3 regions of the Proteus sp. Marseille-Q3619 genome follow, and region 1 is predicted to be linked to each of the others. Evidence: riboswitches for the same ligand, from Rfam matches in the RefSeq annotation. Region 1 holds a riboswitch; each other region holds the start of a gene.
What was found. Region 1 has a riboswitch for thiamine pyrophosphate ahead of thiD (bifunctional hydroxymethylpyrimidine kinase/phosphomethylpyrimidine kinase). Riboswitches for the same ligand answer to the same signal wherever they lie in the genome.
Positions count from the first base shown of each region.

Region 1 (10,183 bases):
TTAATGGGATTTGTGCGAGCGGATCAGAGTATTTCATTCCAGTCGATGAAAGAAAAAATGGCTCGCTTTATGCAGGAAATTAATGCAGATAAAGACGTGGATAGCGTGACCGGTTTTACTGGTGGCGGTCGCATTAACAGTGGGTTTATGTTTATCTCCCTCAATCCGTTGTCAGAAAGAACTGACAGCGCGAATCAAGTCATTAATCGTTTACGCACAAAATTAGCTAATGAACCCGGTGCCAACCTCTTTTTAATGCCCGTACAGGATGTAAGAGCGGGTGGGCGTCAAGCCAATGCCAGTTATCAATTTACATTATTAGCAGATGATTTAAGCGAGTTGCGTAAATGGGAGCCTATTGTACGTAAAGCCTTAGGCGAATTACCTGAGCTTGTGGATGTTAACTCAGATAAAGAAGACAAAGGCGCTGAAATGGCTCTGACTTACGATCGCGATACTATGTCGCAATTAGGTATTAATGTCAGTGATGCGAATAATCTGCTTAACAATGCCTTTGGTCAACGCCAGATCTCCACCATTTATGCGCCATTAAATCAGTATAAAGTGGTGATGGAAGTCTCTGAACAATATACCCAAGATGTCTCTGCATTAGATAAAATGTATGTGGTCAATTCACAAGGTGAACGTATTCCATTATCCGCATTCGCCAGTTGGTATCCTGCTAACGCACCATTAAGTGTGAATCACCAAGGATTATCCGCCGCGTCAACTATTGCTTTTAATATACCTGAAGGCTATACGTTAGCTGATGCCATTAATTCTATTGAACGCACAATGACTGAATTGGGAGTACCCAATACGGTAAGAGGCACATTTGCGGGCACTGCACAGGTTTTCCAAGAAACCATAAAGTCACAGCTTATTCTTATCTTGGCAGCAATAGTCACAGTGTATTTAGTGTTAGGTGTGCTGTATGAAAGCTATATTCATCCACTAACCATTTTATCTACCCTTCCGTCTGCGGGCGTAGGTGCATTATTGGCGTTACAGCTTTTCGATACCCCCTTTAGCCTAATTGCACTTATCGGCATTATGTTGCTTATTGGTATTGTGAAGAAAAACGCCATTATCATGGTAGATTTTGCAATTACCGCACAGCGTGAAGGTAAATTGCCTGCCAAAGAGGCGATTATTCAAGCCAGCTTATTGCGTTTTCGTCCTATTATTATGACGACACTTGCGGCGTTATTTGGTGCTTTGCCGTTAATGTTAGGCAGTGGTGATGGTGCAGAATTAAGACAACCTTTGGGTATTACCATCGTCGGTGGCTTATTAATGAGCCAGCTATTAACGCTCTATACCACCCCTGTTATTTATCTATTTTTTGATGGATTGCGTGAACGTTGGCAACAACGACGTATCAGCAAAAAAGAGGCAAATGCATGAAATTGAGAAGCAAGCTGTTTCTGGTGATTTTCGCAACGTGCATGGTGGTTGTCTTTGCTATGCATATTGGTATTCGTAGTAGCTTTCAACAAGGCTTTATTGGCTATATCAAGAAAAACAGTGAACAGCGAGCAACTCATCTAGCAGAAGCCTTAACTGAACAATATGAATTAGCTGGTGATTGGCATTTTTTATACAAAGATGAACATTCTGTCTATCAAATATTAAGAACCATTGATCAGATAAGCCAAAGTGGTGATGGCCCTCCGCCTCGCGGTTGGCGTACACAGTTTTGGATTGTAGATAAAGACATGAAGCGCTTATTTGGACATGACAATCAATTTCCCGCAGAGACATTTAAAAAGCCTATTACCTTTCACGATGAAATTGTTGGATGGGTGATTGTCAGTGCCGCAGATAAAATCAGCAGTGAAGCCGATATCAGTTTTGATAAGCAACAACTGCGTACCAGTTGGATCATTGCAGGTGCAACTGTTCTGTTTGCACTGCTAATCACATTGGTTCTTTCTCGCAGTATGATACGCCCTGTTAAGCGTTTGGTTGAAGCAACCCATAAACTGGCTGCGGGCGATTTCTCTGTTCGGGTTCATCCTACTAGTAAAGATGAAATCAGCCAACTCGCCACTGACTTTAACCAACTTGCCAGTACATTAGAAAAAAATGAGCAAATTCGCCGTGATTATATGGCCGACATCTCTCATGAATTGCGAACACCACTGGCTATCTTAAAAGGTGAGCTTGAAGCATTACAAGATGGTGTGAGAAAACCCACAGCCGAAACCTTAAATTCTCTGTTATTTGAAGTGACGAATCTGACTAAACTCGTCAATGATCTCCACCAGCTTTCATTATCAGACAGAGGCTCTTTAACCTATCGCAAAGACTTTGTTGATATTAATGAAGTAATTTTATTAGCGGTAGCCTCTTATCGTCACACTTACCAAACCAAAGATATTGCCTTATTCACCGAGTTAGATGATTTATCGTCGCTGATTGTACAAGCCGATCCAGATAGGCTTATCCAGCTTTTTCACAATCTGCTAGAAAATAGCGTGCGTTATACCTATTCTGGAGGTCAATTGCATATCAGCACCAAGAAAGGCCATAATAGTGTGCTAATTTCATTAGAAGATAGCGCACCAGGGCTTGATGAATCGCAATATAAAGCGGTTTTTCAGCGTTTTTATCGTGCTGAAAGTTCACGAAATCGAGCAAGTGGTGGATCTGGATTAGGGCTTGCGATTTGCGAAAATATTATTGAAGCTCATAATGGTAAGATAAGTGCCATGCCTTCCTCTTTAGGTGGCATGAAAATCCTTATAGAATTACCTGCATATTCTGATGATAATTAAGCCTTATCATTTTGCGCTAATAATTATTGAGCTGATAAATGACAACGACTGAATCACCCTATTCAATCCTAATTGTTGAAGATGAACCCAAACTTGCACAATTGCTCATTGATTATCTGCAAGCATCAGGTTATCAAACACATTGGTTAGCCGATGGCGCGGAAGTCAGCCATTGTGTAAAACAGCAGCACTATGATTTAGTTTTGTTAGACCTTATGTTACCTGTAAAAGATGGCATCACAATTTGTAAAGAGTTGCGCCAATTCTCCGACATTCCCATTATTATGGTCACTGCCAAAACAGAAGAAGTCGATAGATTATTAGGTCTTGAAATTGGTGCTGATGATTATATTTGCAAACCATATAGCCCAAGAGAAGTGGTCGCCAGAGTCAAAACCTTATTGCGTCGTTATTATCGTCCTCAAGATATTGTTCAGAGCGATAAGTTAGTTGTGATTGATGAACAGGCTTATCAAATTCAATACAATAATAAAATTCTCGATTTAACCACCGCTGAATTTCGCCTATTAAAGGCCTTAGCCACACAACCAGGCAAGATATTAACGCGAGATCAGCTTATGGATCATCTTTATGATGATTACCGCATTGTGACGGATAGAACCATTGATAGTCATATTAAAAACTTGCGACGTAAACTTGAGCAACTTAACGATCAAATTGAATTTATTCGCTCAATTTATGGTCAAGGTTATCGTTGGGAAACCCAAGCTTACCGTTTTCGATGATATTTTTTCAGGAATACATTGAACCTCGCTACACTTAAGCGCTAGAATCCCCCCCTTTATGATATACCCCTACCCAATGTGTGGGGGACTGACTTGAAATCAGAACCAGGAAATTAACCATGTTTACACCCGAATTGCTCTCTCCTGCTGGCTCATTAAAAAATATGCGCTATGCATTTGCTTATGGCGCAGACGCCGTTTATGCAGGTCAGCCACGTTATAGCTTACGTGTGCGTAATAATGAGTTTAACCACGAAAACCTTGCTAAAGGTATTCAAGAAGCCCACGAATTAGGTAAGCGCTTCTATGTTGTGGTTAATATCGCACCTCATAATGCTAAATTAAAAACCTTTATCCGTGACTTAAAACCCGTCATTGATATGGGTCCTGATGCGCTGATTATGTCTGATCCGGGTTTGATCATGATGGTACGAGAAGCCTTCCCTGAAATGGATATCCACCTTTCAGTGCAAGCCAATGCCGTTAACTGGGCAACCGTAAAATTTTGGCGTCAAATGGGATTAACTCGCGTGATCCTTTCTCGTGAACTCTCTATTGATGAAATTGCTGAAATTCGTAAGCAAGTTCCTGATATGGAATTAGAAGTTTTCGTTCACGGTGCATTATGTATGGCTTACTCAGGCCGTTGCCTGTTATCTGGTTACATCAATAAGCGTGACCCGAACCAAGGTACATGTACTAATGCTTGCCGTTGGGAATATAAAGTCGAAGAAGGCAAAGAAGACGAGGTTGGTAATATCGTTGAAAAATACACGCCAATCCCAGTTAAAAACGTTGAGCCTACTTTAGGTGTTGGCGCGCCAACAGACAAAGTTTACTTAATCGAAGAAGCAAAACGCCCTGGTGAATATATGACTGCGTTTGAAGATGAACACGGTACTTATATCATGAACTCTAAAGACTTACGCGCGATTGAACACGTTGAGCAATTAACTCAAATGGGCGTACATTCGCTGAAAATTGAAGGTCGTACTAAATCCTTCTATTACTGTGCCCGTACTGCACAAATGTATCGTCGTGCAATTGATGATGCTGTTGCAGGTAAACCTTTTGATCCAACGTTGCTAACGACATTAGAAGGCTTAGCACACCGCGGTTATACAGAAGGTTTCTTACGTCGTCATACCCATGATGCGTACCAAACTTATGAATATGGTTATTCTGTCTCTGACACTCAACAATTTGTCGGTGAATTTACAGGTAAACGCGTAAACGGTTTAGCTGAAGTTGATGTTAAAAATAAATTTGTTTTAGGGGATAGCCTAGAATTAATGACACCAACTGGAAATATTCAATTTACGCTAGAAGCGCTGTTTAACAAAAAACAGCAACCAACGGATGTTGCACCAGGTAATGGTCACATGGTTTATTTATCTGTTCCTGAAGATGTTGATTTAGATTTTGCACTGCTGATCCGCAACCTACAAGGTACAACAACACGTCAACCACATAAAATTGATGCGGTAGAAGTGAAGTAAAGCGTCATAATCTGATTTAAAGTGGTCAATTTCAAATACAGATCACATCAATAATGATTTGTTTACCGTATCATCAGTTCCGAAAAATAAAGAACTAGAATGAATACAGTAAGACTAGGAACCACCTCCTTGGCAAATCCAATCTCCCTTGGATTTGCCTTTTCTTTTTGTCCCCTTCTTATCAATCCCCCTTTTGTATAAAACACACTCCTTTTTTCGTTATCATTTGTAAAAAACATAGTAATTTTCTCGATATCAATTACCTTTAAAAGAGTGATTCAATTAAAGGAACTCATCAATGAGTAAAATTAGTTTGCTAATCATTAATGGAAAAAGCGCGAATAATAGCGCATTAAGAAAAGCCGTTTACCAATTACGTGATGAAGGTTTTGATCTCCAAGTGAGAGTGACTTGGGAATCGAGTGATGTGCGACGTTTTGTACAAGAAGCTATTGATATAAATGCTGAAAACGTTATTGCAGCTGGTGGTGACGGTACAATTAATCGTGTTGCATCTGAATTAATTCATCTTTCAGCTTCATCTCCTCCCACTCTAGGTATTATTCCATTAGGCACAGCAAATGATTTTGCGACCAGCGCACAAATCCCTCGTGATATGGAAAATGCACTTAATTTAGCCGTTAAAGGTCGCGCTGTACCAATTGATGTTATCGCTGTGAATAAGACTCACTATTTTATCAATATGGCATCTGGCGGCTTTGGAACAAAAATCACAACAGAAACCCCTGAAGCCTTAAAATCAGCATTAGGTGGGGCCGCCTATTTTATTAATGGCCTTTTAAGTATTGACTCTTTAAAAGCGGATCATTGCACAATTGAAGCTGAAAATTTTCACTGGGAAGGTGAATCACTGATTTTAGGTATTGGTAATGGGCGTCAAGCAGGAGGAGGACAACAACTCTGCCCCGAAGCATTAATTAACGACAATAAACTCAATATCACCATTGTTGAAGCACACGAATTACTCCCTTCTCTTTTAAATAGTCTGTTTGATCGTAAAAAAAACGACAAGATTATCGAGCGCGACAGTCGCTGGGTAAACATTAGTGCTTCTCATGAAATGGTATTTAATTTAGATGGAGAACCACTTTTAGGGAATAAATTTGAATTTATTGTGTTACCTGAAGCGATCCACTGCCGGTTACCGCCTCAATGTGACTTGTTATCTTAGTGTAGATAAATGACAATCACTCTCATCTCATCATGAACTGGAGTATGTAATGACTGATATAGTAAGTTTGTTAGGTGCTGATGCAAAATCATTATTAGAACATCGTTGCCAAACCATCCCAAGCGAAAATCTCTACCTGCCAGGTTCTGACTTTGTTGATCGTGTTATGATTGATAACAATCGCCCTAATAGCGTGTTACGTTCAATGCAAACCCTGTTTAATCACGGACGTTTAGCGGGAACGGGCTATCTGTCTATTCTACCTGTTGACCAAGGTGTTGAGCACTCTGCCGCGGCCTCTTTTGCCGCAAACCCACTCTATTTTGATCCCAAAAATATTGTTGAGTTGGCTATTGAAGCGGGTTGTAACTGTGTTGCCTCTACTTATGGTGTTCTTGCTTCTGTTTCTCGTCGTTATGCACACAAAATTCCTTTCCTTGTGAAGTTAAACCACAATGAAACCTTAAGCTACCCAGCGCAATATGACCAAACACTGTATGCCAGTGTAGAACAAGCATTTGAAATGGGTGCTGTTGCAGTGGGTGCGACCATTTACTTTGGTTCACAAGAAAGCCGTCGCCAAATTGAAGAGATTTCAATGGCCTTTGAACGTGCTCATGAATTAGGTATGGTCACCGTATTGTGGGCCTATTTACGTAACCCTGCATTTAAAAAAGACGGTGTTGATTACCATGCAAGTGCAGACTTAACAGGCCAAGCGAACCATTTAGCCGCTACAATTGGTGCTGATATCGTTAAACAAAAAATGGCTGAAAATAACGGTGGCTTTAAAGCGATTGGTTTTGGTCATACTGATGAGCGTGTTTACACCAAACTCACCACTGAAAACCCAATTGATTTAGTTCGTTATCAATTAGCAAACTGCTATATGGGTCGTGCAGGGTTAATTAACTCTGGTGGCGCTTCAGGTAATAATGACCTTGAAGATGCTGTACGCACTGCGGTTATCAATAAACGTGCGGGTGGTATGGGTTTAATTTTAGGTCGTAAAGCCTTCAAAAAATCAATGAAAGATGGCGTTGCGCTAATTAATGCAGTACAAGATGTTTATCTAAATAAATCTGTCACTATTGCTTAAAAAAACAATTCTGCGACACGCTAAAGCCCCTTTTGTAGGGGCTTTTTTACATCACCACCAGCGATGAAAATGGTGTACAGGACCAAAACCTTGTCCAACCTCTAAACTGTCGGCATGTTCTAATGCTTGTTGTAAATAGGCTTTTGCTTGTTCAACACAAATTTGCCAGTTAGAAACTTGAGGACGAATAGCGGCCAAAGCGGCTGAAAGTGTGCATCCTGTCCCATGCGTATTTTTTGTATTAACGCGTTTTGAGGTAAATCGCCACTCACCTTCTTGAGTAAACAACCAATCAGGGCTTTCATTTTCGGTTAAATGCCCGCCTTTCATCAACACGGCTTTGCATCCTTGTTTTAGCAATGCATAGCCTTGTTGCTTCATCATTATTTCATCTTGAGCAACTTCACAACCTAGCAGCGCTGCCGCTTCAGGTAAATTAGGCGTGATCAAATCAACCAGAGGCAAAAGCTGAGTAACCATTTTATTAACCGCATCAGGCTGTAATAGAGGATCACCACTTTTTGCAATCATCACGGTATCAAGTACAACAAAAGGGATCGCATATTGCTGAAGCTTGTCGCAAACCACATCAATAATTGAGGCATTAGAGAGCATGCCAATTTTGGCACTATCAATTCGAACATCAGACAAGACAGCATCTAATTGAGCTGCAACAAAATCAGGGGATAAATCATAGACACTACGGACACCACAGGTATTTTGGGCAACCAGTGCCGTCATTACGGTTGTGCCATATACTCCCAGTGCGGAAAATGTTTTCAGATCGGCCTGAATACCTGCACCACCACTAGGATCGGTGCCTGCGATAGACAATGCATTGAATCTCACTGATTAACTCCTCCTTTCACCAGTTACAGAAAAGTCGGGCTCTGTTAATCAGCAGAGTTACCTTGACTTCCCTACGCTGGCATTATCCAGATCAGGTTATACGGGTTCATCTCAGCCATAAGGCGCCCCGAGCCAAAGCCTGTAAATTCAGGCGATAACGAGTATCGCATGCTCAAGATAAAGAAGCTAGCTTGATAGCTCATCTCAATCTATAGATTCTCTATTGTTGAGATTTGTGATTCAGTAAGATAAATCAGCTAAGGTTGTATATAATAAATACTAAGCCGATGGCTTCTATTGCATGACACATCAATTTAAGGAATATATTGCAGATATATTTAAATAATAAGAATAAAATAAATTATTTTGTTCATTTTAACGACAATCGATATATTATCTGCTAGATGAGGTATTTATAATGCATTTCTGGACAATCACACAATGCGGAGGGGCTAAATGAAAAATGAACCATCGCAACAGAATAATGGACAATCAATGCTTTATCTTATTCCTGATGCAGATTTTAATGTAAAGTTGAAAATTCACTCTAGAAATATTGATCATACAAAAGAATTCCTTGAAAAAGGTGTGGAAGACTTTGTATTACCAGAATATAGCATCCCTAATGGGTATCGTTTTGTTAAATCTTTAAAACGCAATCAATATCGTTTAATTTCAACTACCAATGCACCTGAAACAGTTTATCTTGTAGAACTTATTTTTCGCAAAGACATTATATTTAGTAAAACAACATGTACCCAAGTTAAAGTATGGCGAACTGTTTCTGAAGAACATGATATTGCGACAAGATATCTCCCTAGACACTTCTTTAGTTATTTACTTAAAACATACAACATTGTTGTTTCTGATGAAGAGCAAACCGGTGCAGGTAAGCGTTTTTGGGAAACAATGATTGATTGGGCTTTTACTGCTCACCTTAATGTTTATATTTCAGATGGAACAGAAGAAAACCGCCCTCTAACAGTAGTGAAAGATACTGATGATCTTTATGAAAACTGGGACGCTTTCTGCTGGGGTAAGGATCGTGATACTCATACTCACCGGCTCCTTGTTATTAGCCAAGAAAAATTATCTCAATAAATGCTTTCTTCACGTTGAGAGTGTGTAAGCAACAATTCTTTAATTTGCACTCTCTCAACATAGGATTATCTGTATAAAAAACAAACTGCACTCCTGTTGTTAACGCTTAAAACTAAACGTTTTATAAACCAACCTCTGTTTTTTTCTTTTTTTTATTTAACTCTTCTTATTCGTTACTCTATTATCCGCTGGAAATTAATCTCTTTTTATAACCTAATGTTATTGATATTAAATTTATCTCAATATTTTCATTAAGTCATAAAAATAGCTATTTTATGGAATTTTGCTGTTGAAAATGATCAACCTAAAATTATTTCTCTTTAACCTTATTTATCAGCTATTTATTAGCAATCTAATAAAAACTTAATTTTTCATTAAAAACAATACATTATTATAAAAATAAACAGCATTTAATATCAGAAAAAATTACATCCATAAATATAATAAATCTATTTATTTTCTTTATAACCGATTCTTATCCCTTAAGATTTTATTTAAGAAGTAAAGTTTCAGATACCTCTTATCTTAAATACTTGTCGATTAAATAACACTATTAGTAATGTTTATTTGTCATCACCAGAATCACTGTTTATGCCGTACTCGGAGTTATATTATGTCATCATCCTATTTTCACCCTAGCGTATTAGCCACAACGCTGTTGTCTCTTGCATTAACAACGTCTGCTTTCGCTTCTGAAAATAATTCCACTACCCATCAGATTATTACGACAGAAAACCAACAAATCACCAGTAATCCATCTCAATCTAATAATGAAGAAAGCTACTGGGGAAAATTCAAACGTAATGTCAATCAAACTTGGGACAATGACCAATATAACTACTATTTGCCTGTATGGACTTGGCATAATCGTTTTACTTACGATAAAGAAAAAACGGATCGCTATAACGAAACACCTT
Region 1 covers NZ_CBDIMP010000001.1:576,703-586,885, forward strand. Annotated here, with positions in the region: gene mdtC (multidrug efflux RND transporter permease subunit MdtC) at 1-1,407, shown strand, start outside; gene baeS (envelope stress sensor histidine kinase BaeS) at 1,404-2,780, shown strand; gene baeR (envelope stress response regulator BaeR) at 2,819-3,526, shown strand; gene trhP (prephenate-dependent tRNA uridine(34) hydroxylase TrhP) at 3,646-5,025, shown strand; gene yegS (lipid kinase YegS) at 5,324-6,217, shown strand; gene fbaB (class I fructose-bisphosphate aldolase) at 6,267-7,316, shown strand; gene thiD (bifunctional hydroxymethylpyrimidine kinase/phosphomethylpyrimidine kinase) at 7,368-8,165, opposite strand; TPP riboswitch at 8,217-8,305, opposite strand; gene ACWPWK_RS02740 (hypothetical protein) at 8,622-9,266, shown strand; gene pagP (lipid IV(A) palmitoyltransferase PagP) at 9,880-10,183, shown strand, end outside.

Region 2 (10,183 bases), 810 kb from region 1:
AACGGGCTATTTTGACGACCTAATAATAAACTGACGCCATATCGTTGGGCATGTGTGTACAAAATACGTAGATCGAATTGAATTAAATTCCAACCAATAATGGCATCGGGATCATAGTGTTGTATCCATTCATTTAACTTTTCAATTAAACGTAATCGGCTACTGACATAACATAAACGATAGCCTTGAGGTTGCTGGTTTTCACACTCTACGGGCAACTCATCAGTAAGCATAAACACCACATTATCGCCACAACCTGCAAGTCCAATGGAGTAAAGTTCACCAAACTCACTGGTTTCAATATCCAAAGACACGGTTCGAAGCGTTGGGCGATAATCAGGAGCGGGTTTTAATGTAGCAATATTATTTTGTTGATAACGAAACCAGACTGGTGCGGTGATAAAGCGCTCCATCATATAACGTTCATGTGGGCGGATATCTGCTTCATAAAGTCGGATGTGATGCTCTTTAAGTTGTTGCTCAAGTTGAACAAGTTGGCGGTATTGTTTGCAATAAACACCGAAAACGGGCTGTCTTTCGAAATCTTTTAACTCGAGGGGGCGAATTTCAATATCAGGATTTTTATTAACGAGTGAGCGTAAAACAGTTTCATGTTGACGGGCAACAAAACCGATAGCACGTTGCATAGGAACAGTCACTTTATGCGGACCATGATCTGTCGCCAGCCAATAAGAGACGACAATACCTTTTGGTGTGTCGCTCCAGTGGCGAGTAAGAATAAAACCTTGTTCCGTATGACCAATCATGAGCACCCAATAAACACAAATAATTCACTAAATATGTGTTTATTATAGTCAATATAGTGGTTATTTATACAGTTAATTTTGGCTGAGATTAATTAAACGGAATACCTAAAATAAGTGATTGATCCACTTCACCATTTATTAGTGATTGTGTATTTCCATCATACACAATCATACCGTTATCAATCACAATCGCTCTTGAGGCGATTTTTGCAGCATCTTCTAAACTATGCGAAACCATCAATAAGGTTAACGCTTTCTCATCACAAAGTTGCTCAAGTAGTGCCAGCATTTCAATGCGTAAAGCGGGATCTAATGCAGAAAAAGGCTCATCGAGTAATAAAATCGGTTGTTCACGTACCAAGCAGCGCGCAATTGCGACACGTTGGCGCTGGCCACCTGATAATTGGGATGGTAAGCGTTCAAGATATTCACTGAGAGCCACTTGTTTAGCGCGATCTTCTAATAGTATTTTTTGCGCATCAGTCAGTTTTAAACTGGGATTTAACCCTAAACCAATATTCTGTCTGACAGTTAAATGTGGAAATAAGTTATTATCTTGAAATAACATGGAGATAGGACGTTTAGCAGGGACGGTTTTAGTATGGTTTTCACCATTGAGAAAAAGGCTTCCTTTTTCTGACGGTAAAAAACCTGCAATTAAACTGAGTAATGTGCTTTTTCCAGCGCCACTGGGACCTAACACAGCGATACGCTCTCCCGTATTAACGGTTAAATTAAATAAGAGATGTTGGTGTTCATAGGTGTAAGCAAGGTGCTCTAATTTAATCATGAGATTTTCCTGCCAATCGTTCTATTAAGCTAAAAAGAGTGAAGCAAAGTAGCAATAAGATCATGGCGGTCACGGCACCATCTTGAGTGTGATAAGCGCCAATTTGCTGATAAAGATAGAAAGGTAAGGTTCTAAAGGTTTCATTACCAAAAAGAGCCACAATACCGAAATCCCCAATAGAAATCACACAAGCAAAAGCAAGGGCTTGTGAAATTGGTTTTTTTAATGCGCGTAATTCTATCCAACGGAGTCGATTTATATCTTGTAAATTGAGCGACTGACACAAAAGACCATAACGCGAAGCGATGTCATTCATTGGATTTTCAAGTACTTTTAATGCATACGGAATAGCAATTAATGCGTTGGTTAAAATGACTAAAACATACGGTGATTCGGGTAATCCAATCGTATTGTTGAATAGAAGAAAAAAGCCTGTTGCCAACACAATCCCCGGCATCGCCAGAATAATCAAACCACTCATTTCCATGGCTTGCCCTGCTTTTTTAAAGTGCCGTAAGCGAAGTTCTCGGCTACTCCATAGCAACATCATCGTTAATACAACACAAACAATACCCGCACCAACCGCAATAATCAGTGAGGTAGTAAACGCCTGCCAAAGTACAGGTTGTTGTATGACACGTGTAAATTGACTGTTAAGACCGTCCGTTATTACCGCTAGAATTGGCGGTACTAAAAAGAGGATCGCAAGAGTGATCACTAAACCATCGGTTATTTTGCTAAAGATAGGATCATAGGGATCACGCCAATGTAGCTTTTGACTGCTTCCCACAAAAAGGGTGCCTTTTAGCTTTTGGCTAATAAGTACTAAACCTAAACAACAAAAAAGCTGGATCAACGCTAACAGTGCAGCGCGGTGTAAATCGTAGTCATAGCTTAACGCTTGATAAATCGCGAGTTCAACAGTCGTTGCCGCAGGACCTCCGCCTAATGCCAATACAGTGGCAAAGCTTGCAAAGCAGAGCATAAAAATGAGTGATGCCGTGGGCAGAATTTGACGCCACAAATAGGGAAATTCAAGAAAATGAAAACGTTGCCAGCCATTCATGCCAAGCTGTGAGGCTAATTGGCGTTGTTCTGACGAAATACTTTCAAGTGCTTGTAATAGCATTCGGGTTGCTAATGGCATATTGAAAAAAATATGAGCTAATAGAATGCCTTGCAAACCATAAGGGGTAAATTGGTAGTCGATCCCTAGCCATTCACAAATTTGAGCAATCCATCCCACTCTGCCATAAACCGTTAAAATACCAAAAAGTGCAACTAGAACAGGTAACACAAGACTCATGGCACATAGGCGTAAAAACAGTGTTCGTCCTTTAAATTGGCGTCGATAGAGTGCTTTGGCGAGCCAAATAGCAGGTAATATCGAAAACAGCGCAGATAAAAAGGCTTGCCAAAAAGTAAAGCGGACAACATGCCATAAATATTCATCAGCAAAAATTGAGGTCAGCTCACCACTTGGTGCGTTAAACCACAATGCGCCAAATGACAATAACGCCACAATAAGCAGTAAACCCGAGGCACATAGCCCCGGGATAAGCCATCTTCCCATTAGCGACTAACCGCAGATTGCCAATTACGAGTCCATGTTTGGCGCTCTTTTGCGACAACATCTGCATCGAATTGTAATGATTTTTCGGGTTTAGGCATCACGGAATAGACGTCAGGTAATGGCATATCAATAACAGGATACATCCAATTGGTTGTAGGAATAGTTTCTTGGAAAGCAGGGGTGAGCATAAATTGCATAAATTGTTGAGCTAATTCAGGTTGTTTGCTCGATTTCAATTTTGCCGCGACTTCGACTTGTAAGTAATGCCCTTCATCGAAAATTGCCGCTGCATAGTTATCTTTTTTATCCGCTAAAATGTGATAACCTGGAGATGATGTGTAACTAAGCACAAAATCACCTTCACCTTTTAAGAATAAGCCATAAGACTCACTCCAACCTTTAGTCACTGTCAGCGTTTTCTCTGACAATTTTTTCCATTCAGAGGCCGTATTTTCAGGGTAAAGTGACTGCATCCATAGCATTAAACCCAAACCCGGTGTGCTGGTGCGAGGATCTTGATACAAAATCTTCCACTTTTCTTTGCTATTTAGCAGTTCAGCCATACTTTTTGGGGGATTAGCAATGCGGTTTTTATCATAGATAAAAGCAAAATAACCGTAGTCATAAGGCACAAAGGTATCATCAGCCCATTTTTCAGGTAGGGTGAGTTTTGATGTATCGATATGACTTGGTGCGAAAAGTCCCGTTTCTTTTGCTGCGTGGATCAGATTGTTATCCAAACCCAAAATAATATCAGCCTTACTCTTATCACCTTCCATACGTAAGCGATTAAGCAGAGAAACACCATCAGAAAGGGCAACAAGTTTTAATTCGCAATCACATTGTTGTTCAAACGCTTTTTTTATTGCAGGCCCTGGCCCCCAATCTGCGGTAAATGAATCATAAGTGTAAACAGTGAGCGTGGGTTTTTGTGCTAAGGCTTGAGTTGAAAAAGTACTTACAATGCCCAGTGCGCCCAGAAGGAAAGTAAAGCGAAGCGATTTAGTTAACACGTTTAGTTCCTCAGTAAAAGTCAGGTAGGATCTGAGGAGTGAGGATGGCAAACCAATGAATATTGCAACATCCTGACTCAAATCCCTACGCCAGTATTAGCTGGATCAGGTTCCACGAGTTTTTCTCAGCCTAAAAAGGCACCCCGTTGAGACTTTCCCATTGTAGATAAATACGCGCGTCGTGCAAAGTCTGTTGATAGAGGTTTACCGTTTGTGGGTAGTATGAAACAATGAGTTATCTTTCAAATTTGGTTATTGAGGTAGTCTAGTGATCGATGATGATGGCTACCGCCCGAATGTAGGGATTGTAATTTGTAATCGGCAAGGGCAAGTGCTTTGGGCTCGTCGCTATGGGCAACATTCATGGCAATTTCCTCAAGGGGGAATTAATCCTGGAGAATCGCCAGAGCAGGCAATGTACCGAGAGTTGTTCGAAGAAGTTGGGTTAAGTCGCAAGGATGTTAAAATTCTTGCCTCCACACGTAACTGGTTACGTTACAAGTTACCGAAGCGTTTGGTGCGTTGGGACACAAAACCTGTTTGTATTGGACAAAAACAGCGTTGGTTCCTCTTGCAGTTAACAAGTAATGATAAAGACATTAATGTTCAACAAAGCAAAACGCCAGAATTTGATGGCTGGCGTTGGGTGAGTTACTGGTATCCTGTTAGACAAGTCGTCTCTTTTAAACGCGATGTTTATCGACGTGTAATGAAAGAGTTCGCACCCGTAGTCATGCCGTTGCAAGAACAAGTGTCTTTACCTCGTCCATCGTATGGATATCGGCGTAAAAGGTATTAGATAACACTATGCTGACACGTTTGCGAGAAATTGTAGAAAAAGTGGCTATGGCAGCGGGGCTTCCAGAAGCGCTTGAACTCTTAGTCAAGGAAACGTGTCAGGCAATGCACACGGATGTGTGTTCTATTTATCTTGCCGATAAACAACGTAGTTGTTTTTATCTTATGGCGACCAAAGGGTTAAAAAAACCTAGAGGGAGAGCCGTTAGCCTCTCGTTTGATGAAGGCGTTGTTGGTGAAGTGGGGCGTCTTTCAGAGCTCATCAACCTCGCTGATATTCGCGAGCATCCTAGCTTTAAATACCTTCCTCAAGTTAAAGAAGATGATCTCCGTGCTTTCCTCGGTGTACCTATTGTCTATCGTCGCCAACTCCTTGGTGTATTAGTCGTTCAGCAAAAAGAGCGTCGCTTATTTAATGAAAGCGAAGAATCTTTTATGGTGACACTGGCGACACAATTAGGTGCAACGTTATCGCAAGTACAAACTAAAGGGCTTTTTGGACAATATCGCCAAAGCCGTATTAAAGCACTTTCGGTTTCGACGGGTGTGGTGATGGCATATGGCTGGCAAGAAGTCGCTCAGCCAATCCTTGAAAATGTATTTAAAGCCAGTGCACTTGATATAAAAGCAGAGCTCAATCGACTCACTGTTGCTTTAGAAGATGCAACAGCAGAATGTCGCCGTTTTAGTAAGCGTTTTATGGCGAATGCACAAAAAGAGAGTGCGGCCATTTTTGATCTCTACTCGCATTTACTTAATGATCCACAGCTTAAACATAAAATGACCGCGATAATCACACAAGGTTATGTCGCAGAATGGGCAGTTAAAGTGGTGGTTGAGAAAGTATCAGCGCAATTTTCCAGCCTGAAAGACGGTTATATGCGAGAAAGAGCGTCTGATCTTAAAGCATTAGGACAGCGTTTATTATTCCATTTAGATGATGATCTAAGCTCAACCAATATTTGGCCAGAGCGTTTTATTTTGGTCGCTGATGAATTAAGTGCCAGTTTATTGGCGGAGTTACCAGAGCAACAACTTGCTGGTGTCATTGTTCGAGATGGCGCAACTCACTCACATTCTGCCATTCTTGTTAGAGCGATGGGAATACCCGCGATTATGGGAGCAGATATTCAACCTGAGCTGTTACATAATCGCATGCTTATTCTTGATGGTTATCGTGGAGAAATATTTATTGAGCCAGAGCCTTTTATTACTCAAGAATATAAACAAATTATTGATGAAGAGAGTGTATTAAGCCAAATTGCAGAAGATCAACTTGAACAGCAAGCGGTTTTAAAAAACGGTGAAGCAGTTAGTGTTCAATTGAATGCGGGATTAAATATAAAATATGAGCAACGCATTAGTGTGGGAATAGATGGTGTGGGTTTATATCGCACCGAAATACCTTTTATGTTGCAAAGCGGTTTTCCCTCTGAAGATGAACAAAAAAACCGTTATCGTGAAATTCTCTCTTTTTTTCCAGATAAACCCGTTGTATTGCGCGCTTTAGACATTGGTGCTGATAAGCAACTTCCTTATATGCCAATTAATGAGGAAAACCCCTGCTTAGGTTGGAGAGGAATAAGAATATTGCTCGATCAACCTGAAATCTTCCTTATTCAGCTACGTGCAATGCTAAAAGCAAATCTCGAATTTAAAAATTTGAAAATATTGTTGCCGATGGTGACAAGTCTTGATGAAATTGACGAAGCAAGAACATTGCTGCTACGAGCATGTGATGAAGTCAGTCGAGAAATAAAGTGTGAGTGTGTTCCACCACCGTTAGGCATCATGCTTGAAGTTCCTTCGTTGGTGTTTATGTTGTCACAATTAGCTAATCGGGTCGATTTTATCTCTGTTGGAACAAACGATTTGACTCAGTATTTGCTTGCTGTCGATCGTAATAATACCCATGTAGCATCACTCTATGATAATTTGCATCCTGCGTTATTGCGTTCACTGAATTTGATTGCAACACAATGCCAATATTATCAGTTGCCAGTGAGTGTTTGTGGTGAAATGGCGGGTACGCCAATAGGGGCATTGCTGTTAATAGGGCTCGGTTTTAGGCAGTTAAGCATGAGTGGTCGTAGTTTACCTAGGGTAAAATACTTATTGCGCCATCTTGATCCTGTGATGTTACAGTCTTTTATGCAACAGGTGTTGCAAGCTGAAACCACAACAGAAATCAAAAAATTGTCTTCTGAATTTATGGAACGGCAAGGATTAGGTGGATTAATTCGCGGAGGTATCTAGCAGACCTTCGTATAAGCCTTTTTTGTGTTGGCAATAAATAACCAGCACAGAAATTATTGATTAAGTGAAGTAGGGAATAATGAGTATAAGCTACCTTAAATTTCCAGAGATTGATCCCGTTATGTTCTCTATCGGGCCTGTGTCACTACACTGGTACGGTATGATGTATTTAGTTGGGTTTGTCTTTGCCTTATGGCTTGCAAATCGTCGAGCTGCAAAACCGAATAGTGGTTGGAATAAAAATGAAGTTGAAACATTACTTTATGTCGGTTTTGTGGGTGTATTTATCGGTGGTCGTTTAGGTTATGTTTTATTTTATAACCTACCTGTCTTTTTAAATGATCCTCTTTACCTCTTTAAAGTGTGGGATGGCGGAATGTCGTTCCATGGCGGTTTAATTGGGGTCATTTGTGCCATGATTTGGTTTGCTAAACGCACTAAACGTAAATTTTTCCAAGTGGCAGACTTTGTTGCACCGTTAATTCCATTTGGATTAGGGTTAGGCCGTATTGGTAACTTTATCAATGGCGAATTATGGGGACGTGTCACATTAGATACGCCTTGGGCGTTCTTATTCCCAACCTCGCGTTCTGCGGATCTCCAGCTTGTTGCCCAAGATCCAACAACGTTACTGCCTATTATTCAAGAATATGGTGTTTTACCTCGTCATCCCTCTCAGCTTTATGAAATGCTGTTAGAAGGCGTGGTGTTATTCATTATTCTGAATATTTTTGTGCGCAAAAGTCGTCCTGTCGGAAGTGTGTCAGGTCTATTCCTGATTGGTTATGGCGCATTCCGTATTATTGTTGAATTCTTCCGTCAACCAGACGCACAACTAGGATTATTTGGTGGTGTGAGTATGGGGCAAATACTTTCAATTCCAATGATTCTGTTGGGTATTATTTTTATGGTATGGGCTTATCGTCAAGATAAAAAAACGGCACAAAACCCAACATCTGCTCACAAATAGTGTGAGATAAATTTTTTATTATTAGCTAATTAACAAGAGAGACAACATGAAGCAGTATCTGGCATTGTGTCAACGCATTATCGATGAAGGGCAATGGATTGATAATAAACGGACAGGAACCCGTTGTTTAACGGTGATTAATGCCGATCTGGAATATGATGTTGCGAATAACCAATTTCCGCTGATAACAACACGAAAAAGTTTTTATAAAGCGGCCATTGCAGAACTGTTAGGGTATTTACGTGGCTATGACAATGCCGCTCAATTTCGTGAAATTGGTTGCAATACATGGAATGCCAATGCGAATGAAAATGGTGCATGGTTAAATAACCCTCATCGTAAAGGCGAAGACGATATGGGGCGTGTTTATGGCGTTCAAGGACGTCAATGGAAACGCCCTGATGGTTCTCACTTTGATCAACTGCGTAAAGTGGTAGATAACCTGACTAAAGGTATCGATGATCGTGGTGAAATCGTAACGTTCTATAATCCGGGTGAAACGGAACTGGGTTGTTTACGCCCTTGTATGCATACGCATACCTTTTCACTTGTGGGGGATACGCTTTATTTAACCTCTTATCAGCGCAGTTGTGATGTGCCGTTAGGTTTGAATTTCAACCAAATTCAGTGCTTTGTTTTATTGGCGCTGGTGGCTCAAATTACAGGGCATAAGCCGGGTAAAGCATTTCATAAGATAATCAATGCACATATCTATGAAAATCAATTACCACTAATGCGTGATGTGCAGTTAAAAAGAGAGCCATTACCGTTACCAACATTACATGTCAATCCAAAAATCAAAACGTTGGAAGATATTGAAACTTGGGTAACAACGGATGATTTTACTGTTGAAGGTTATCAATGCCATGAAGCAATAAAATATCCATTTACAGTTTAATTTATTCCTTGCTTTAAAGGCCTCTGTTTAGCAATAAACAGGGGCTTTTTTCATTTTACCCTTATTTTGTATTTATTCTGAAAATACGGTTATTGCGTTGTTGTTCGAAAAAAACACTTTCCTTTATTTACCTTTAAATGTTTTGTCTGCATTCTCGCAGTAGGTTAAAAGGAGGAATAAATGAATAATAACATGGATATAAGCCTAAGTAGGGTGCATCAGCAAGAGGGCGAATTTGGTATAAGCTTACTTGAAATATTGGTTGTGATGATGATAGTTTCTATTTTAAGCTATTTATCAATTCCTGCTTATCAGCATTTTACTTACCAGCGTCAGTTACTGCATAGCGTGCGTGAAACCATTGCTTTTCTTTCTTATCAGCAACAACAAGCTCTATTATTTAATGTAAGAATTAAAATTACGCTTTTGTTATCACCAAATAATAAAATAATTGCGACTCCTCTTCATTCTCGCCATTTATCAGAGCAACAAGATATTTTTCAATTAGCTTCAGGCATTCAACTTAAGCAATCAACAGTTTCAAATTTTACGTTTGGTGGAATTCGTCAAACATTAAAACCCATGAGCTTTGTTCTTCACAGTGTAGAAGGCGAAGTGAAAATTATTATTTCATCATTAGGCAGAATAAGAGCATGTAGTCAGAGCATGAAGGCATTTTCATCATGTTGAAACGATCTGGAATTTCATTTTCGTCTGGCATGATGTTGATGGAATACCTTTTTGCTATCGCGATAAGTGGGGTTTTGTTTCTATGTATCAGTCGAGCTTATCCTCAAATAATGAACACACTGATCTACTCTTACCAACAATACCAGTTAGATATTTTTTTAAGAGAACGGTTATTGGTGTTAGAAGCACAATTAAGACGCACAGGGTATTGTTATGACAGTTGTGTTAATACGTTGAAGCCAAACGGCTTGGCTGAGTCTTCTTTAAAGATAGGACAATATCCCCTTCAAGAAAAAAACTCCTGCGTTATTTTTGCTTACGACATAAACAGCAATGGCAAATGGGAACTGCCTTCTTCAAAAGAGAGTGATTATTTTGGATACCGTCTTAAAAATGGACAACTAGAACAACGAAGAGGAGTCAAAGAT
Region 2 covers NZ_CBDIMP010000001.1:1,389,391-1,399,573, reverse strand. Annotated here, with positions in the region: gene ACWPWK_RS06355 (DNA polymerase II) at 1-767, opposite strand, end outside; gene thiQ (thiamine ABC transporter ATP-binding protein ThiQ) at 856-1,557, opposite strand; gene thiP (thiamine/thiamine pyrophosphate ABC transporter permease ThiP) at 1,550-3,130, opposite strand; gene thiB (thiamine ABC transporter substrate binding subunit) at 3,130-4,143, opposite strand; TPP riboswitch at 4,208-4,299, opposite strand; gene rppH (RNA pyrophosphohydrolase) at 4,412-4,942, shown strand; gene ptsP (phosphoenolpyruvate--protein phosphotransferase) at 4,951-7,197, shown strand; gene lgt (prolipoprotein diacylglyceryl transferase) at 7,277-8,167, shown strand; gene ACWPWK_RS06320 (thymidylate synthase) at 8,214-9,065, shown strand; gene ACWPWK_RS06315 (potassium:proton antiporter) at 9,246-9,755, shown strand; gene ACWPWK_RS06310 (prepilin peptidase-dependent protein) at 9,749-10,183, shown strand, end outside.
Region 2: it holds a riboswitch for thiamine pyrophosphate, as region 1 does, so the genes downstream of both, thiB (thiamine ABC transporter substrate binding subunit) here and thiD (bifunctional hydroxymethylpyrimidine kinase/phosphomethylpyrimidine kinase) in region 1, are expected to answer to the same signal.

Region 3 (10,183 bases), 1.3 Mb from region 1:
TAAAGCGTCTGGTATGACATTGGCGGTGACAACTCAACAAGGAAAAGTTCGTTTAGGTGATCCTCCTTTTGCACTAAAACGGCTCTATGCTTTGAGTACAGACCCTATTGAGAAATTTGCGAGAATGGTGGGTAATGATGAATATGAAGTCGTTAATAAAAATATCGTTGTTGATAAATAATTAAAAATAAAATTTATAATCTTAAAAAATACCTTTGATATTTATTGAAGGTATTTTTTATTCCTCTATTACTAATTCAGTTAAGATCAATAAATAACTTATATTTTTCAGATAATTATGATGATTTTTTAGTGATAAAAATTTATTTTTTTCTGTAAGCTGGCAATCCAAATTCAGTATGGAGCCAGTTATGAAAAAGCCTATATCTATATCTTCTTATGATTCTGCATTTAAACGCTTTATGATGAATGTCAGTAATGCGAAAGATTTCTTCTTTGTTCATTTACCAGAGGAATTAAAAAGTCATTGTGATTTTTCGACGTTACAATTGCAAAATTCTTCTTTCATCGATATTAAATTACGTTCTCGTATGTCTGATATTTTGTATTTAGTGAGAACTAAAGAGGGTGATATTCCTATTTATTTACTGATAGAGCATCAATCTAGGCCAGATAAAATGATAGCTTGGCGCATGATGAATTATGCATTTTCCACTATGAATCAACATTTACAGCAAGGTTATAAATCGTTGCCTCTCGTTGTTCCTATTTTGTTTTATCATGGCAAGAAAAAACCTTATCCTTTTCCTGTTAATTGGATGTCATGCTTTCCACTTACTTCACTTGCTAATAAGCTTTATTCTAATAATTTCTCTTTAATTGATTTGACTTCAATTGATGATGATATTTTGCTGACACATAAAAAAGCAGCGGTAATGGAAATTGCAATGAAGTATGTTAATAGTTGTCATGATCTTAATAAGATTGCAATGCTTCTATCAAAAGCAATAAATCAGAAAAACTGCAGAGATGAGGACACGATTATTGTCGTAGAATATTTATTCTCAATTCTGGATGCATCAGACTTTGAATTTGTTATCAATAAAATAGTTGAACAGGTAGATAGCCACAGAGAGGTGATTATGAATATAGCGTGGAGATTAGAAAATAAAGGGTTTGAATTAGGTAAAAATGAGGGTATTAAATTAGGTAAAACGGAAGGTATTGAGATTGGTAAAAAAATAGTACAAATAGAATTAGCTCAAAATTTATTAAAAGAGAATTTTGATCTTTCATTGATCGAAAAAATATCAGGTTTGAGTATGCAAGAACTTGAAGAATTAGCAGTATAAGAATTAAGTTAATTATTTTATATAATATTAAATTAAAAATATCCTAAGACATTATTTATAATCTTTTATTTTTCTTTAATTATTTTAAGTTTATTACATGTTATTTTTATTGAGTTATTTAATAAAAACCGCCTTTATTATTTGTAATTAAATTAATTAAAAGCGGTTTTATATTATTCAAATTTTAATTAACGACCCAAGTAATTATCCCAATCTTTCCATACAGGTTGTAATCCTCGCTCTTTTAATACGTTAATAACATCATTTACATGGCGATTATCATTAGGTGAAAACTGTTCTAGCTCTTCATGACTATCAGAATATCCACCGGGTTGGGTTTTAGATCCTGCGCTAATATTATTAATTGCTAACGGCACTGTGTTATCGCGAAAATAAGGAGATTCTCGTGTTGAAAGTGAAAGCTCAACGTCTGGTGCCAAAATGCGAAAAGCACAGATCAATTGAACTAATTCAGCTTCACTCATTACCGATGCAGGGCTAAGCCCACCAGCGCAAGGACGTAAACGAGGAAAAGAGATAGAGTAACGGCTTTTCCAATAGCGTTTTTGTAAGAACAAGAGATGTTCTGCCACCATATAACAATCGCTACGCCACTGACTTGAAAGGCCAATCAACGCACCTAAACCAATTTTATCAATTCCTGCTTGCCCTAATCTATCAGGTGTTTGTAGTCGCCAATGGAAATCTTGTTTTTTACCTTTTAGATGATGAAGCTGATAAGTTGGTTCATGATAGGTTTCTTGATAAACCATCACGCCATCAATACCTAGTGTTTTTAATTCTGCATACTCTTCTGTTGCAAGAGGTTGTACTTCCATCATTAATGAACTGAAATTTTCTCGAATAAGAGGGATATATTGGCGAAAATAATCCATACCCACTTTTCTTTGGTGCTCTCCAGTCACTAATAACAAGCTATCAAAACCTAACTGCCTGATGCTACTGCATTCAGCGATGATTTCATTTTCATTTAATGTTTTACGTTTAATGGCATTACTCATTGAAAAACCACAATAAGTACAATCATTCGCACATAGATTAGAAAGATAAAGTGGAACATATAATCCCACAATATTACCAAAACGTTGTCGAGTGAGTTGTTGAGCACGTTGTGCCATAGGCTCTAAATAATGGCGACCCGCAGGCGAAATTAGCGCCATAAAATCATCAAGTGTAAGGGAATGGCGATTTAATGCGGCTTCAACATCCGCATTGGTTTTACTATTGAGTTTTAATGTAATGTCATCCCAGTCGAGTTGTTGCCAATAATCAGAAAATGTGTCCATTAGTATGCCCCTAAATATTGGGTTAATGGACTAGAAGCTTTCGCTTGCATATTCACAATTGAAGCAGGTGTCACAAGTCCTGATTGTCGAGCAAGTTCACCAGCATCAAGCGCTGCTTTAAATGCTTGTGCCATTAGAATAGGATTTTTGGCAACAGCAATTGCGGTATTAACTAATACTGCATCAGCACCTAACTCTAAAGCTTCGAGTGCATGACTTGGTGCACCAATACCAGCATCAACAACAACAGGAATTGAGGCTTGTTCAATGATAATTCGTAGGAAATCACGAGTCTGTAAACCTTGATTTGAGCCAATAGGAGAACCTAAAGGCATTACAGCTGCACAGCCAACCTCTTCTAAACGACGACATAAAACAGGATCAGCACTGCAATAAGGTAACACAACAAAACCTTCTTTAACGAGGATTTCAGCGGCTTTAAGTGTTTCAATAGGATCGGGTAATAAATATTTAGTGTCAGGATGAATTTCTAATTTTACCCAATGGGTGCCAAAGGCTTCTTTGGCTAAACGAGCCGCAAAAACAGCTTCTTGTGCTGTTTTTGCACCGGATGTATTAGGTAATAATTTTACCCCTAATGATTTAAGTGGTGCGATTAAATCATCATTACCATTCTTTAAATCCACACGCTTCATTGCCATCGTGACTAATTGGCTACCCGAAGCCTTAATGGCTTCTGTCATTAGCGTTGGTGTTGCAAATTTTCCTGTGCCTGTAAAAAGTCTAGATGTGAATGTTGTATCAGCAATTTTTAACATATCAGCCTCCTGCAATTGCTTGGAAGAGAAGAATAGTATCGCCATCATTAATAAAATGTGTTTCCCAATTTTCACGGGGAACAATGGTTTCATTGACAGCAAGCGCCACACCGATGTGTGGCTGTTCTAACTGAATAAGGAGCTGACAGATAGTGACAGGCATATCCAGAGAATATTGTTCGTCATTTACGGTAATGTTCATGCTACCCCTCGACAAACAGGACATGTTTTTGATGGTGTTAAATGCAAAGTACTCCAATTTTGTTTTCTACCATCGAAAAGGCGAAGTTTTCCACTTAGAGAACAAGGTAAGCCTGAGAGTAATTTGATTGCTTCAAGGGCTTGAAGTGTGCCAATAACCCCAACAACAGGTCCTAATATACCTGCTGTTTTGCAGTTTCTTTGTGGCTCAGTTTCATCAGGATAAAGACAGTGATAGCAACCTTGAGTAAAAGGAGGTTCAAATACCATAAGCTGACCACTAAAGCCCACGGCACTACCACTAATAAGTGGAGTTTGCTGTGCGACACAAGCACGGTTAATCGCTTGACGAGTGAGCATGTTATCTGTGCAATCTAAAACTAAATCGACCTCTTTAACTAATTTAGATAATGAATCATCATTAATACGTTGTTTATAAGAAGTAATTTTTATATCCGGATTTAGTGCAAGTAGAGACTGCTTTGCGACTTCTGATTTGGCATCGGGAATATCTTGAGTGCGATAAAGAATTTGACGCTGTAGATTAGAAACATGTAACTCATCATCATCAACTAAAATAAGCTCACCAATACCTGCACCAGCAAGATAAAGTGATGCGGGAGAGCCTAATCCGCCAAGTCCAATAATCAATACCTTTGCTTGTTGAAGTTTGTTTTGACCCTCTAAGCCAATATCTTCTAACATCACTTGTCGGCTATAACGCATAAAATCATTATCATTTAGCATGATGGTTTTCCTTCCACTAATTCTAATAATTTACGAGTCACTTGTTGCCAATCTGGTGCTTTTGTTATTGCACTAACCAAGGCAACGCTCCCCACCCCAGTTGCAACAACATCAGGTACTCTTTCTAGTGAGATCCCACCAATAGCAACCGTTGGAAAATCGGGTGTCTGCTCTACTTGATGTCTGAGTGCCTTTAAACCTTGAGGTTTAGATGGCATATCTTTTGTGGTGGTTGGAAATATATGCCCTAATGCGATGTAAGATGGACGTAATATTTTCGCTCTTTGTAATTCAACTTCGTCATGAGTGGAAATACCAAGGCGTAATCCTGATTGTTTAATGGCATTAAGGTCGGCAATATCGAGATCTTCTTGACCAAGATGAACACCGTAAGCGTGATGTTTAATGGCGAGTTGCCAGTAATCGTTGATAAACAGTCTTGCGTGATACTGTTTGCCCAGTTTTATTGCTTCGATGATCTCTTGTTCAACGTCGTCTGGCTGTTTATCTTTTATTCGTAATTGCAGGGTGGTAACGCCTATTTTTAATAGGCGTGCGATCCATTCAACAGAATCAACAACAGGATAAAGCCCAAGCTTTTTTTCTGTTAATGCAAAAGGTGTATTAGAGGATCTGTTCATTTTCAGGCACCTCAACACTGGCGATTTCTGCACTGTGGTATAACTCACTTCCATGCTCTTTAAAGGCTTGAGACATTTTCTCCATACCTGCCGCATAATCGCGTACTTCTTGTGTTATCTTCATTGAGCAGAATTTAGGACCACACATTGAACAGAAATGAGCGACTTTTCCTGAAGCCTGAGGTAGCGTTTCATCGTGATATTGACGTGCAGTTTCAGGATCAAGAGCCAAGTTAAATTGGTCTTCCCATCTAAACTCAAAGCGCGCTTTCGACATTGCATTATCACGAATTTGAGCGCCGGGGTGTCCTTTTGCTAAATCGGCTGCATGAGCGGCGATTTTATAAGTGATAAGACCTTGTTTCACATCTTCTTTATTAGGTAAACCAAGGTGTTCTTTTGGTGTAACATAACAGAGCATTGCGCAACCAAACCAGCCAATCATTGCTGCACCAATACCTGATGTGAAGTGATCGTAACCCGGCGCAATATCTGTAGTGAGAGGGCCTAATGTATAAAATGGTGCTTCATGACAATGTTCCAATTCCTCTGTCATATTGCGGCGGATCATCTGCATTGGAACGTGGCCAGGGCCTTCTATCATGACTTGAACGTCATACTCCCATGCAATTTTTGTCAGCTCACCTAGAGTATGTAATTCAGAAAATTGTGCTTCGTCATTGGCATCTTGAATCGAACCTGGTCTTAATCCATCGCCCAGTGAGAGGGAGACGTCATAAGCGGTACAAATTTCACAGATTTCACGGAAATGTTCGTAGAGGAAATTCTCTTTATGATGTGATAAACACCATTTTGCCATTATCGAACCGCCACGAGACACTATGCCCGTTAGTCGTTTTGCTGTCATTGGCACATAACGTAACAATACACCGGCATGAATAGTAAAATAATCAACCCCTTGTTCTGCTTGTTCAAGCAAGGTATCTCGGAACATTTCCCAAGTGAGATCTTCAGCAATACCGTTAACTTTCTCGAGAGCTTGATAAATTGGAACTGTACCAATAGGAACAGGGCTATTGCGAATGATCCACTCACGCGTTTCATGAATATAACGGCCTGTTGAGAGATCCATTACGGTATCCGCTCCCCAGCGTGTAGACCAAATTAGCTTTTCAACTTCTTCTTCAATTGAGGAGGTGACCGAAGAGTTCCCGATATTGGCATTCACTTTCACTAAGAAATTACGACCAATAATCATTGGCTCTGATTCAGGGTGATTGATATTGGCTGGAATGATTGCTCGACCAGCTGCAACTTCTTGGCGTACAAACTCAGGGGTAATATTGTCAGGGAGATGAGCACCAAAGCTAAACCCTGCGTGCTGTTGGCGTAAAACTTCGCTACGAATTCTCTCTCGCCCCATATTTTCACGAATAGCAATAAACTCCATTTCAGGCGTAATAATGCCTTGGCGAGCATAATGCAATTGGGTCACACTTTTGCCATTTAGCGCTTTTTTAGGGCTTGGTTTTAAGGGAAAACGCAGATGCTCTAATCCAGCATCAGAAAGGCGCTGTTGGGTGAAATCAGAACTTAAAAGTGAAAGCGTTTCGGTATCATTGCGCTCATCAATCCAAGGTTGGCGTATTTTTTTTAAGCCAAGGTTAACGTCAAGTTGAGAATCAGGATCACCATAAGGGCCTGATGTGTCATATACCGGTACAGGTTCATTATCTTCAAAAACAGGGGAATCTTTTGATCCTCCTACTAGCGTTTTATCAAGCTGGATCTCACGCATGGGTACTTGAATGTCAGTGCGTGAGCCTTCGAGATAAATGCGTTTTGAATTGGGGAAGCTTACGCCTTGAATGGTGCTGATAAACTCTTGAGCAGCATCACGTTGCTCTTTTCGTGGACGCTGTTTGTTGATCGTTGGTGAAATATCTTTAACGGATATAGTTTGATTTTGGGACATAGCATTTCCTAATAAATATCATGCAGGCTATTAGCCTGTCGGGTGAATATTGAGAAAAATGCTTGTCTGGAGGTCGCAGGGAGTATCGACAGATAGGTGTATATAGATGTGTGAAAAATATACGCAATGAAGCTATCAAAAGGTCGAATCACTCTTGTTCCCTTCGCGGGTATTAACCCGATCAGGTTCCGCGGATCCCGAATTAACGGTCTCAGCCTGTGTTTATAATAGCCTTATAAACACTAGGCACTCCGACAAGAAGAAGTCCAGTATATGAAAGATTTTAAAAACTACAAGTCCGATATGGGTTATTTATTTAAATCCCAATATTGTTGTTCCCAACCTTTCATTTGTGAAATTTGAATAATGGTTACACTCAATAACATTAATATAATTTATGTTTTTAGTGAGTGGATGTTAATGAATCATAGAAGACAGAGATAATACATTGAGAGGTTCTTGCTAAAGAGAGTATCCTCTATTCTATATCATTATTTTGGATAGAATGGTCGTTATGCATTTATATACATTAACAGGCTCAGAAAAGGGCTGGTGGACAGTCAGTCTTGGTGGGCGAGTGTGGTTACCTAAAGGTGAACTTCCGTTTGGCTTAGCTAAAGATTGGGATCTCATTGGTCAGCACGCCAAAATTGTGGGTGAATGGCAAGGTGAAACAGTTTGGCTTATTCATGGAAAAATGGATAACGACATGTGCTCACCAAGACTTATCGCCTCACAAGATGAAAACTTATTTAAATTAGTCGGTCGTGGTGTTCAACTGGCTGAGTTTTATCGTTCTCACCGTTTTTGTGGTTATTGTGGTTCTAAAATGCGTCATAGTGAGAGTGAATGGGCGTGTTTATGCGATAACTGCCATGAACGTTATTATCCGCAAATTGCCCCTTGCATTATTGTGGGTATTCGACATGAAGATAAGATCTTATTAGCACATCATGTTAGGCATAAACATTCACCTCTTTACACTGTACTCGCTGGTTTTGTTGAGGTTGGTGAAACATTAGAAGAAGCAGTGGCTCGTGAAGTGTTTGAAGAGAGCAATATTCGTATTCGCAATATTCGCTATGTATCATCTCAGCCTTGGCCGTTTCCTCACTCTTTAATGATGGGATTTTTGGCCGATTATGATGGTGGCGAACTACAACATGATCCTTCTGAATTAATGAGTGCGGGTTGGTATCGTTACGATCAATTACCCCAGATCCCACCACCAGATACAATTGCTCGACGCTTGATAGAAGATACGATAGCGAATATCAGACAAGATAAAGAAAAGAGCTAAATAAAGGCGCTGTCTGCCAACAGTTATTTTTCCAGCATGTTACAATGCATGCTATTTTGCGGCCCTATTACTGTTAATGGAGTTAGTCATGAGTGAGTTGAAAAACGACCGCTATTTACGTGCGCTGTTGCGCCAACCTGTTGATGTCACCCCAGTTTGGATGATGCGTCAGGCAGGCAGATATCTTCCTGAATACAAGGAAACACGGGCACAGGCGGGAGATTTCATCTCATTGTGCAAAAATACAGAATTAGCATGTGAAGTGACATTACAGCCTTTAAGACGCTTCCCTTTAGATGCCGCTATTTTATTTTCTGATATTTTAACTATTCCAGATGCAATGGGGCTAGGTCTTTACTTTGAAACAGGTGAAGGCCCTCGTTTTAAATCACCTATCAACAGCCTTGCTGATATTCAAAAACTGCCTATTCCTGATCCTGAAGATGAACTAGGATATGTGATGAATGCAGTACGTGCCATTCGTCATGCATTGCAAGGTAGTGTGCCATTAATTGGTTTTTCAGGAAGCCCTTGGACACTGGCAACCTATATGGTTGAGGGTGGAAGTAGTAAGGCCTTCACAAAAATTAAAAAAATGATGTATTCAGAGCCTCAAGCTCTACATCTATTACTGGATAAACTGGCAGATAGCGTTATTCTGTATCTGAATGCTCAAATTAAAGCGGGCGCACAATCTATCATGATCTTTGATACATGGGGTGGTGTGCTAACAGGGCGTGATTACCAACTCTTCTCATTACACTATATGCATAAGATTGTTGATGGTCTTATCCGTGAATATGATGGAAGAAAAGTACCAGTCACTTTATTTACCAAAGGTGGTGGTCGCTGGCTAGAAGCTATGGCTGCGACAGGTTGCGATGCATTAGGACTTGATTGGACGATTGATATTGAAGATGCACGCCGTCGAGTTGGGGATAAAGTTGCGCTACAAGGTAATATGGATCCTTCTATGCTGTATGCACCACCTGCCAGAATAGAACAAGAAGTCGAAACTATTCTTGCTGGGTTTGGTAAAGGCAACGGTCATGTCTTTAATCTTGGGCACGGTATTCATCAAGATGTTCCACCTGAACATGCTGGTGCATTTATTGATGCGGTTCACCGTTTATCGAAGCCTTATCATCAGGATAATGATTAATACCCAACAATTACGTCAGGAGCAGACAGAAAAAGCTCAACAGATTATTCTAACAGACCAATTCACAGCACCAACTTATATAGCTGGTGCTGATGTTGGTTTTGAAGACGGCGGCGCGGTCACTCGCGCCGCCATCGTGATAATGCATTATCCTTCTTTCGAAATTCTTGAATACCAAATCGCGCGAATTCCTACGACTCTCCCTTATATCCCTGGTTTGCTTTCATTTAGAGAGTGTCCAGCGTTACTAGCTGCTTGGCAATTAATCAAACAGAAGCCTTCTCTTATTTTTGTCGATGGACAAGGTATTGCTCATCCTAGAAGGCTTGGTGTTGCAAGTCATTTTGGTTTATTAGTGGATACACCGACTATTGGCGTGGCAAAAAGTCGTTTATGTGGCATTGATAAAGCAGTTAACGAAGAGGTGGGAAGCCATGAGCCGTTAATGGATAAGAATGAACAAATAGGGTGGATTTATCGCAGTAAGAAAAAATGTAAACCCCTGTATGTTTCTCCGGGTCATAAAGTGAGTATGGAAGGTGCTTTGCAGTGGGTTGAGCTGTGTATGAAAGGATATCGATTGCCAGAACCAACGCGTTGGGCTGATGGTATTGCTTCAAATAGGCGATTATTTGAGCAGTTGAATAAGAATAAGCTCTAAATGATCGGGAAATATGTGGATATTTTTAATTTTCAGGTAAACTGCGCCTAAGTTAAGAAAATGAGTAATCACGAATGTTGAAGAACCCAATCCATTTACGTTTAGAAAAGCTAGAAGCTTGGCAACACCTGACGTT
Region 3 covers NZ_CBDIMP010000001.1:1,851,984-1,862,166, reverse strand. Annotated here, with positions in the region: gene ACWPWK_RS08535 (polysaccharide deacetylase family protein) at 1-181, shown strand, start outside; gene ACWPWK_RS08530 (Rpn family recombination-promoting nuclease/putative transposase) at 372-1,313, shown strand; gene thiH (2-iminoacetate synthase ThiH) at 1,502-2,620, opposite strand; gene ACWPWK_RS08520 (thiazole synthase) at 2,620-3,399, opposite strand; gene thiS (sulfur carrier protein ThiS) at 3,401-3,601, opposite strand; gene ACWPWK_RS08510 (HesA/MoeB/ThiF family protein) at 3,598-4,347, opposite strand; gene thiE (thiamine phosphate synthase) at 4,341-4,988, opposite strand; gene thiC (phosphomethylpyrimidine synthase ThiC) at 4,972-6,924, opposite strand; TPP riboswitch at 7,066-7,188, opposite strand; gene nudC (NAD(+) diphosphatase) at 7,439-8,224, shown strand; gene hemE (uroporphyrinogen decarboxylase) at 8,313-9,386, shown strand; gene nfi (deoxyribonuclease V) at 9,379-10,047, shown strand; gene ACWPWK_RS08480 (YjaG family protein) at 10,122-10,183, shown strand, end outside.
Region 3: it holds a riboswitch for thiamine pyrophosphate, as region 1 does, so the genes downstream of both, thiC (phosphomethylpyrimidine synthase ThiC) here and thiD (bifunctional hydroxymethylpyrimidine kinase/phosphomethylpyrimidine kinase) in region 1, are expected to answer to the same signal.